3 regions of the Streptomyces sp. UC4497 genome follow, and region 2 is predicted to be linked to each of the others. Evidence: riboswitches for the same ligand, from Rfam matches in the RefSeq annotation. Region 2 holds a riboswitch; each other region holds the start of a gene.
What was found. A riboswitch is a leader RNA that binds a small molecule or an ion and turns the genes downstream of it on or off. The one in region 2 is predicted to bind cyclic di-AMP.
Positions count from the first base shown of each region.

Region 1: linked by a shared signal. The riboswitch ahead of ACYSUO_RS17945 (C40 family peptidase) and the one ahead of ACYSUO_RS29215 (M23 family metallopeptidase) in region 2 are both predicted to bind cyclic di-AMP.
Region 3: linked by a shared signal. The riboswitch ahead of ACYSUO_RS24265 (transglycosylase family protein) and the one ahead of ACYSUO_RS29215 (M23 family metallopeptidase) in region 2 are both predicted to bind cyclic di-AMP.

Region 1 is NZ_JBTYHB010000011.1:161,462-164,729, forward strand. Features, by position in the region: gene ACYSUO_RS17940 (hypothetical protein) at 249-602, shown strand; gene ACYSUO_RS17945 (C40 family peptidase) at 672-1,871, opposite strand; cyclic di-AMP (ydaO/yuaA leader) riboswitch at 1,880-2,038, opposite strand; gene pcrA (DNA helicase PcrA) at 2,268-3,268, shown strand, end outside.
Region 2 is NZ_JBTYHB010000026.1:19,837-23,104, reverse strand. Features, by position in the region: gene ACYSUO_RS29220 (tyrosine-protein phosphatase) at 77-874, opposite strand; cyclic di-AMP (ydaO/yuaA leader) riboswitch at 1,258-1,429, shown strand; gene ACYSUO_RS29215 (M23 family metallopeptidase) at 1,433-2,215, shown strand; gene ACYSUO_RS29210 (SGNH/GDSL hydrolase family protein) at 2,434-3,216, shown strand; gene ACYSUO_RS29205 (TetR/AcrR family transcriptional regulator) at 3,259-3,268, opposite strand, start outside.
Region 3 is NZ_JBTYHB010000018.1:55,128-58,395, reverse strand. Features, by position in the region: gene eno (phosphopyruvate hydratase) at 1-801, opposite strand, end outside; gene ACYSUO_RS24265 (transglycosylase family protein) at 1,146-1,859, opposite strand; cyclic di-AMP (ydaO/yuaA leader) riboswitch at 1,864-2,021, opposite strand; gene ACYSUO_RS24260 (transglycosylase family protein) at 2,202-3,230, opposite strand.

The DNA.
Region 1 (3,268 bases), on a different contig from region 2:
GGCGGCGGCCCGCACAGGGGAGCGGGCCGCCGCCGGACCTTTCTCGGCGGGGTGTCCGACTGCCGCCCCTGGCCCGGGCGGCGGTGGGGAGCCGGTCACCTGAGGAAGGACGCTAAACCTCTGCGTAACGGGTTGGTGCCGGATTGTTCGCAACTGGTCTGTTTGTTACGGATGGTGGCGGAGAGTGATAACAGAGTGGCAAAGGGGTGCCCGTAGTGGGCCATGGGCGTCCGGTTAGGCTCCGAACCATGGACGTACTCATCCACCTCTTCGTCGGCCTGCACATCATCGGCATCGCCTCGCTGCTCGGCGGCTTCCTCACGCAGATGTCGGCGATGAAGGAGGGCGCGGCCCGCTTCAACAAGGCGATGCTGCACGGCGCCCTGACCATGCTGGTGACCGGCGTCGCCCTTGTCGGCCTCAACCAGGCCGACGGCAGCACCGTGAACAACATCAAGATCGGCGTGAAGCTCGCGCTCCTGATCGTGATCCTCGGCATCGTCTACGTGAAGCGGGACGAGGAGAAGGCGGAGAAGGGCCTCTTCATCACGGTCGGCGCGCTCACCGTCGTCAACATCTTCATCGCGGTGCTCTGGACCTGAGCGACCGCGTCCCAGGACGTACAGAAGGGCCCGGCAGGTACGACACCTGCCGGGCCCTTCTGCGTGGGGTCAGGCCGGCCGCACCACGCTGTGGATCGACGACGTGCCGTCGTAGTAGATCGACTCCTCGCGCACGACCGCGCCCGGCTTCGGCGCGTGGACCATCATGCCGTCGCCCATGTAGAGGCCCACGTGGCTGATGTCGTCGTAGAAGAACACCAGGTCACCGGGTTGGATGTCGGAGAGCGGCACCGTCTTGCCGACCTCGACCTGGTCCCAGGTCGTCCGCGGCAGCGAGATCCCCGCGGACTTCCACGCGGCCTGCGTCAGGCCCGAGCAGTCGTACGAGTCCGGGCCCGTGGCGCCCCACACGTACGGCTTGCCCTCCTGCGCCTTGGCGAACGCGAGCGCCTGCGCGGCCTTCGTGGCGTACGAGGCGTCCGAGGAGGAGGAACCGGAGCCGGAGGAGCCCGAGGAGCCCGAGCCCGTGGAGCCGGACGACTCCTGCTCCTTCTGCGCGGCCTCCTCGGCCGCCTTCCGCTTCGCCTCCGCGGCCTTCTGCTGGGCGGCCAGCTCGGCGGCCTTCTTGCGGGCCGCCTCCTCCTTGGCCTTCTGGATCGCCGCGAGCCGCGCCTTCTCCTTGGCGGTCAGCTCGGCCAGCAGCTTGCGCGCGTCGGAGAGCTTCGTCTGGACGGTCTCCTTCGTCGACCTCAGCTCGGTCTGCGACTCGCTGAGGTCCTGGAGGCTCGACTGCGCCTCGGTGCGCTTCTTCGCGGTCTCGCGCGCCTGCGCCTGGTAGTCGTCGACCGACTTCTTCTGCTCGTCCGTGAGCCGGTTCATCAGCTGGCGCTGCGAGAAGTAGTCCTCCGGGTCGTCCGCGAGGAACATGGTCGCGGTGTCGCTGATCGCGCCCGAGCGGTACTGCTCGGCGGCGTACCTGCCGAGCTTCTGGCGGGCCGTGTTCATCTCGTCGGTGCGCTGGGCGACCTCGTCGAGGAGCTTGTCGACCTGCTGCTTCTTGGAGTCGGTCCGCTCCTTCGCCCCGTTGTACTTCTGGGTGGCGACCTCGGCCTGCCGGTACAGGGTGTCGACCTTCTGCTGGACCTCTTCGAGGCGCGGCTTGGACGACGGCTGCTCGGGTGCGGCCTGTGCCGTCTGCGAGAGCAGGGCCACGGAGGTGAGGGCGGCGGTGGTGATGCCGACCGCGGGGGTCGTGCGAAGGCCGCCGGTCATCCGGGAACGGCTGCGGGGCTTGCGGTGCGACGCCAAGGCAGGCGACTCCTTCCGTCCTCCGCCTACCGGGTTAGCTGTCGGGTTCGGGCGTCGTACGCGGAAGGCTGCCCTACGGTCGGCTGCCCTGTCCTGCTGGGCCGTCGGCCGATTCACCCCAAGGTCGGTTGGGTCCCCGGTTCCCTGCCTCACGGCGTACGGAACTCAGCGGGGGCTGCCCGTTCGCCGCGACATCCGCGGGCGGGGGGACGGGCTGCCCGGCTGCACCGTAGCCAACTCGTGTGGCTGCTGTGAAGGTTGATGTTCGATATGCCCGATACATTTTCGTGATCTGCCCCACGGCGGGCCCTGGGGCTCGGTGGAGTTCCTGGGAGTTCCTCGGAGTTTTGAAGGCAGCCACGGGTTGTCAGTGGGGCGGCCTAGACTCGTAGAGCGATGAGCAGCCTCTTTGACGACAGCTTCCTGACCGGCCTCCAGAAGAACGGTGCGGAGGAGCCCCCGCCCCCGCCCCCGGACCCCGAGTACGACGACGGGGCCCCGGAGCCGATGCCGGACGACCTGTTCGGCGGGCAGCTCGGCGCGCCCGAAGACAGGGACACGCACTACCGGGACGGCGCCCCGCGCCCCGTCCTGAGCGCGGCCACCCTCCTGGAGGGGCTGAACGAGAACCAGCAGGCGGCCGTCGTGCACGGCGGGACCCCGCTGCTCATCGTCGCGGGCGCCGGATCCGGCAAGACCCGCGTCCTCACGCACCGCATCGCGTACCTGCTCGCCGAGCGCGGAGTGCACCCCGGCCAGATCCTCGCGATCACGTTCACGAACAAGGCCGCGGGCGAGATGAAGGAGCGCGTCGAGGACCTGGTGGGCCCGCGCGCGAACGCGATGTGGGTCTCGACCTTCCACAGCGCCTGCGTCCGCATACTGCGCCGGGAGAGCAAGAAGCTGGGCTTCACGTCCTCCTTCTCGATCTACGACGCCGCCGACAGCAAGCGGCTCATGGCGCTCGTCTGCCGCGACCTCGACCTGGACCCGAAGAAGTTCCCGCCGAAGTCCTTCAGCGCCAAGATCAGCAACCTCAAGAACGAGCTGATCGACGAGGAGGACTTCGCGGCGACCGCGGCCGACGGCTTCGAGAAGACCCTCGCCCAGGCCTACGCGATGTACCAGGCCCGCCTGCGCGAGGCGAACGCGCTGGACTTCGACGACCTGATCATGACGACGGTGAACATGCTGCGCGCGTTCCCGGACGTCGCCGAGCACTACCGCCGCCGCTTCCGCCATGTCCTCGTCGACGAGTACCAGGACACGAACCACGCGCAGTACGCGCTGGTGCGCGAGCTGGTCGGCCCCACCGAGGGCGAGGACGCGGACCCGGGCGAGCTGTGCGTCGTGGGTGACGCGGACCAGTCGATCTACGCCTTCCGCGGCGCCACGAT
Region 2 (3,268 bases):
TGGGCCGGGGTCCGGGGCTGCGGCTCAGGCCCGGGCTTCGGCCGAGAGGACGGTGCAGGCCCTCAGGCGCCGGGCCTCAGTCCAGCAGGCGCTCGCGCAGCCGCTCGCGCGTCGCCGAGGTGAGCTTCAGGCCCTCTTCGAGGTAGCGGTCCGTGCTGCCCCACAGTTCGTCGATCGTCTCGAGGCCCGCGTTGAGGTACTCGATGCGGGCGTCGAAGAGCGGGCTGAGCAGCTCCATGATCTCGGGGGAGTAGGCGTCCTTCGCGGTGGCGGTGCGGCGCACGTTGTAGCGGCGGTGCTTCTCGTTGGACTTGAGGTAGTCCGCCTCGATGGCGTCGCGCTCCACGCCCACCGCGAGCAGCGTCACCGCGATCGACAGGCCCGCGCGGTCCTTGCCCGCCGCGCAGTGCATCAGCGCGGGGAGGCTGTCCTCGGCGAGGGAGTGCAGCACGCGGCTGTGCTCGGCGGTGCGCTCCTTGATCATGGTGCGGTAGGACTCGACGAGCCGGTTCGCCGCGCGGCCCTCGTCGAGGATCTGGCGCAGCTGGTCGATGTTGCCGTCGCGGACCATGGTCCAGAATTCGGCGCCGTCGGCCGGGTCGTTGAGCGGCAGGTTCAGATTGCGCACGCCGGGCAGTTCGACGTCCGCGCCCTCCAGCTTCTGGTCCGCGGAGTTGCGGAAGTCGAAGACCGTGTGCAGGCCGAGGGAGGAGAGGAAGGCCGAGTCCTCTGCCGTGGCGTGGGCGAGGTGACCGCTGCGGAACAGTACGCCCTGGCGCACGCGCCGGCCGTCCACGGTGGGCAGGCCGCCCACATCTCGGAAGTTGCGCACTCCGGTCAGCTCGGGCTCGGTGGACGGTGCGTGCTGCGTCACAGGGGCTCCTCCCAATCGGTGCACCGGCGTTGGGTCGCCGGCGGGCGCGCTCCTGACGATACGACATCGGTTCCACAGGCAACCATCTGTCTGATTCGCCCCGATTCGTGCCAACTGTGCATGAATCGAAGGGGCTTGTGGGCGTGTGCGTGACCGGCTTCATGTTCGTGACGCTGTGTGGCGGACGGCCGGGAATGGCGCCCCAGTAATCCCCGAAGGTATGGCGTTGGTAAAGCGAGGAATGTCGACGGAGGGTTACACAGGGAAGCCTCAGAATCCCAAGGAATTGCCCCCGCAGATGAATTCGGGGTTTGTCGTCGCCATTGCCGTTCGCCTACGGTCACCAATCAATCCGGTCGGAACGCCTAGTCCTGCCGCCGCCCGGATTCCTTTCGACTACCCGTCACGGCAGGAGCGGGGGACCCACACGCAAGACGCCGCGTAGGGGATTTCCCGAAGCGGCTTGGGGTGAAGCCGTGCCCGTACCCCGGGCGCGGCCGGGCATCTCCAGCCCGAACCCGACAGCTCACCTCGTAGGCGACGGAGAGGAAATTCAGCATGCCCGCAAAGGGAAAGCACCGCCTTTCGACCTCCCGCCGCATCGCCCGTGTCGCCGCCGTCGCCTCCGCCGGCGGAGCCGCCATCGCGCTGCCGCTGATGGGCGCCACCGGCGCGCAGGCCGCGACGTCCGGCCCCGCCGCCGACGCCACGACGTACACCGTCAAGGCCGGTGACACGCTCTCGAAGATCGCCAAGGCGCAGGACGTCGACGGCGGCTGGAAGAAGCTCTACGAGGACAACAAGGACGCCGTCGGCCCCGACGCGGACCACCTCAAGATCGGCGTCGAGCTCGACCTCGGCGGCGCGGCCGACAGTGAATCCGGCTCCGAGGGCGCGGCCACCGCCACGGAGACGAGCGCCAAGACCACCGCCTCCGGCGACTACGCGGCGCCGGTCGACGGCGCCCAGGGCACGGGCTACGGCAACTCGGGCTCCATGTGGTCCAGCGGCAGCCACACCGGCGCCGACTACTCGGTGCCGACCGGCACCTCCGTGAAGTCGATCGCCGACGGCACCGTCGTCTCGACCGGCTCGGGCGGCGCGTACGGCAACGAGGTCGTCATCGAGCACGCCGACGGCCACTTCTCCCAGTACGGCCACCTGTCCTCGATCGGCGTCGCCCAGGGCGACACCGTGACGGCCGGCCAGGAGATCGCCAAGTCCGGCGCGACGGGCAACGTCACCGGACCGCACCTGCACTTCGAGGTCCGCACGACCGCGGACTACGGCTCGGACATCGACCCGATCGCGTACCTGAGCGAGCACGGTGTGAACGCCTGAGACGACTCGTAGCGGTCGCGACCGCTCGCTCACTTCGGCGCCCGGGGCTGTCCCCCGGGCGCCGAAGTGCGTTCCCGCGCTTATTCCCCAGGTGGCGAGTGGGTTATCTCACCACGCGTCAACCCCTGGCTACGGTCGCGTAGGTCACAGTCGAGGGTGAAAGATGTGTGGTCGTGGCAAACGAATCGAGAGCACTCACGGAGACACTCAACGGCACGATCCGGTCCTACGCGGCCGTGGGCGACAGCTTCACCGAAGGAGTCGGTGACCCCGGGCCCGACGGAAAGTTCGCGGGTTGGGCCGACCGGCTCGCCGTCCTCCTGGACGACCGTGTCCCCGAGGACACCTTCAAGTACGCGAACCTGGCCGTGCGCGGCAAGCTCCTCGACCAGATCGTCGCGGACCAGGTCCCGAAGGCGGTCGAGCTCGCGCCCGACCTGGTGACCCTGGTCGCCGGCGGCAACGACATCATCCGCCCCGGCACCGACCCGGACGACGTGGCCGAACGCTTCGAGAAGGCCGTGGTCCAGCTCACCGAGGCGGCCGGCACCGTCATGGTGGCCACCGGCTTCGACACCCGTGACGTGGCCGTGCTCAAGCACCTGCGCGGCAAGATCGCCACGTACAACATGCACGTGCGGGCGATCGCCGACCGGCACGGCTGCCTGATGCTCGACCTGTGGTCCCTGAAGTCCATCCAGGACCGCAGGGCCTGGGACGACGACCGTCTCCACCTGTCGCCCGAGGGGCACACGCGGGTGGCGCTGCGCGCCGGTCAGGCGCTGGGCATCGACGTGCCGGCCGACCCCGAGCAGGCGTGGCCGCTGCTGCCGCCGCGCGGCACGTTCGAGGTGCGGCGCGACGACATCCACTGGGCGCGCGAGTTCCTGGTGCCGTGGATCGGGCGCCGGCTGCGCGGCGAGTCCTCCGGCGACCGGGTGCAGGCGAAGGGCTTCGTGGACCCGCACGCGGTGAAGGCGCACCTGGAGGCGGCGTCCTGACGCGTTGAACCTCTGCGGCGCGGTGGCGCTGACGGCCGCCCGTCAGCGCCCC
Region 3 (3,268 bases), on a different contig from region 2:
CGTCATCTCGGCGGCGGAGCGCTCCTTGCCCTCGAACTGGTACTTGCCGTCCTTGTAGAACTCGGAGGCGGCGACGTCGAGCGCGAGGGCGATCTGCTGGCCGGGAACGTAGCCGGCTTCCTTGATGGCCTCGAGGATCAGGTCGAGGGCCTCACGGTTCGAGCCCAGGTTCGGAGCGAAGCCGCCCTCGTCGCCGAGGCCGGTGGCCAGGCCCTTGCTCTTCAGGACCTTCTTCAGCGTGTGGTAGACCTCGGCGCCCCAGCGAAGGGCCTCGGAGAAGGACTCCGCGCCGATCGGGGCGATCATGAACTCCTGGATGTCGACGTTGGAGTCGGCGTGCGACCCACCGTTCAGGATGTTCATCATCGGGACGGGCAGCAGGTGCGCGTTCGGACCACCGAGGTAGCGGAACAGCGGCAGGTCGGAGGCCTCGGAGGCGGCGTGGGCCACGGCGAGCGAGACGCCGAGGATCGCGTTGGCGCCGAGCGAGCCCTTGTTGTCGGTCGCGTCCAGGTCGAACATCGCCTGGTCGATCAGGCGCTGCTCGGTGGCGTCGTAACCGACGAGCTCCGGGCCGATCTGCTCGATGACGGCGAGGACGGCCTTCTCGACACCCTTGCCGAGGTAACGGTTGGGGTCACCGTCACGGAGTTCGATGGCCTCGAAGGCACCGGTGGAGGCACCCGACGGGACGGCGGCACGGCCGGTGCTCCCGTCGTCGAGGCCGACCTCGACCTCGACCGTGGGGTTGCCTCGGGAGTCCAGGATTTCCCGGGCTACGACGACGTCGATGGACGGCACGAGCATCTCCTTCTTGGATGTGACGCAGGCTATGCGGGCGGCTGCTTGGTACGTGGTCCCGCACCCCTGAGCGTAACCGGCTCGCGGGCATCGGCCATCCGAACGCCCGCCTCGTGGACAACGCCGATAGCGAAATGTTCCTTAACTGAACAAAAACAGCGACCTCCGTCCCGGCTGTGCCGGGACGGAGGTCGCCGAAGTGAGCGGCCCGTGGGGACGGGGTGCGGCGGGGCTCGGCGTCCGCCGATGCCGAGCCCGTACCTGATGGCCTGGGAGGGCCTGGGGTGGTCCTGTACGGACCGGTGGTCCTGTACGGACCGGTGGTCCTGTGCGGACCGGATGCCTTAGCTGAGGTGCAGCTGCTGACCCGGGTAGATCAGGTTGGCGTCCTTGACGATGTCCTTGTTCTTCTCGAACAGCTGCTGCCAGGTCGTGTCGTGCGCCTCGGCGATCTTGCTGAGGGTGTCACCGGACTTGACCTTGTACTCGCCGTCGCCCTTCTCGACCTTGTTGCCGGTCGGGGTGGTGACGGTGTCCTGCTTCGGAGCCGCCTGCTTGGGGGCCTCCTGCTTCGGGGCCTCCTGCTGCGGCTGCTGACGCTGCTCGGAGCGGTCGGCACGCTGCTGGGTCTCCTGCTGCGGAGCCTGCTGCTGCGAGGACGAGTCGTCCGCGCCACCCTCGTTCGGGGTGGAGGACAGGCCCGAGCCGCAGTTCGGCCAGGCGCCCGCGCCCTGGGAGGCGAGGACCTTCTCGCCGACGGCTATCTGCTGGGCCTTGGAGGCCTGGTCGGCGGTGGAGGCGTACTGGTCGCCGCCGTAGGCGGACCACGTGGAGGACGAGAACTGGAGGCCGCCGTAGAAACCGTTGCCGGTGTTGGTGGACCAGTTGCCACCGGACTCGCACTGCGCGACCTGGTCCCACTCGGACGTGGTCGCGGCGGAGGCGGAGGTCGCACCCATCAGCGGCACGGCGACGGCGGCAGCGGCGACACCGCCGAGCGTGGCGACGCGGACGGCCTTGGACGGGCGGCGGTGCTTGTTCTTGCCGGAAAACAGCATGGAGATATCCCCTCACCGACGCCTGCGAGGTGAGCTGTCGGGTTCGGGCCAGTGAGTGCCCGGCAGACGCATCCTTGTGCGCTGCTTAACCCCAAGCCCGTCCGGTCTCCCGGAAGGGCACTTACCTGGGTCCCCCGCTCCTGCCTACGGCGCATACGCGTCGACTGTTCCCGTACGGACGTTGGCAGGATTCGGCGTGACGTCCATCGGGGCCCGCTGAAGCGAGCGGTCACGAACGTAAGCGGTCGATCCGTCCGATTTCAAAGTCGATCAGGGGCTTTGAGACCCATGTCTCACTCGATCAAGATCGGACAAAGCCCCTTCAACCGCCTCGAACTCCCGCTACTTTTTGTCCGATCCGTCCCCAAGATCGAGGCTCTGACCAGGAAGGATGAGGTCTGGGTCGGTACCGACCGTCTCCTTGTTCCGCTCGTAGAGCGCGTCCCATCCGCCGTGCACGTCCTGGGCCTTCGCGATGTCCCAGAGGTTGTCGCCGGCGTGCACCTTGTACGTGTCACCGTCGCGCCTTTCGTCGCGCGAGGCGTGACGCCCCTCTCCCGCACGGGAGTCGGAGCCGTCCTCGGCGGCGCGATCGCCGCGGTGACGGCCGGACGTGGCGTCGTCCTGCGTCTCGCCGGAGGGCGAGGCGGACGGCGGGGCCGCCTCGGAGGCGGTGTCGTCAGAAGGCGCGTGGGACTTGTCACTTGAAGGGGTCGAGGAGTCCTCGGCCTTGTTACCGGAGGTATCGCCCGATTCGTCGGCCGACGGGCCGTCCGACGCGTCGGAGCCCTCGGCCTCATCGTGACCCTTGTCTCCCGAATCAGCCGATTCGGTCGCATCCGTCGCGTCCGGGGAGCCGGTCTTGTCGGCGTCCTCGTCGGCGCTCTTGTCGTCACCGTCGTCCGACTTGCTGTCGGCATCGGTGTCGGACGACGCGGAGGACTCGGACGGCTGCGGCGACGCGGACACGCCCGGGTCGACGTCCGCCGAGTCGTCGTCCTTGGTGAGGTCGGCGGTGAGCGAGCACATCGGCCAGGCGCTCACACCCTTGTCGTCGAGGACCTTCTCGGCGACGGATATCTGCTGCGAGCGGCTGGCCTGGTCGGCACGCGGGGCGTACTCGAGCCCCCCGTACTCCTCCCATCTCTCCTGCGTGAACTGGAGACCGCCGTAGTAGCCGTTACCGGCGTCCAGGCTCCACTGCCCGCCGCTCTCGCACTCGGCGAGCTTGTCCCACGCCTGCGTGGTCGCGGCGCTCGCGCCGCTCGCGGCGAACAGCGGGATCGCGATGGCGCTGCCGGTGACTCCGGCGGCGACGACGAGAGCAGGGGCCTGACGGGGGCGACGGTGACGACCGTTCCCGGAGAGCATGCGTTTGCCTTTCGCGAGACTGATGCTGCTACGCGCGA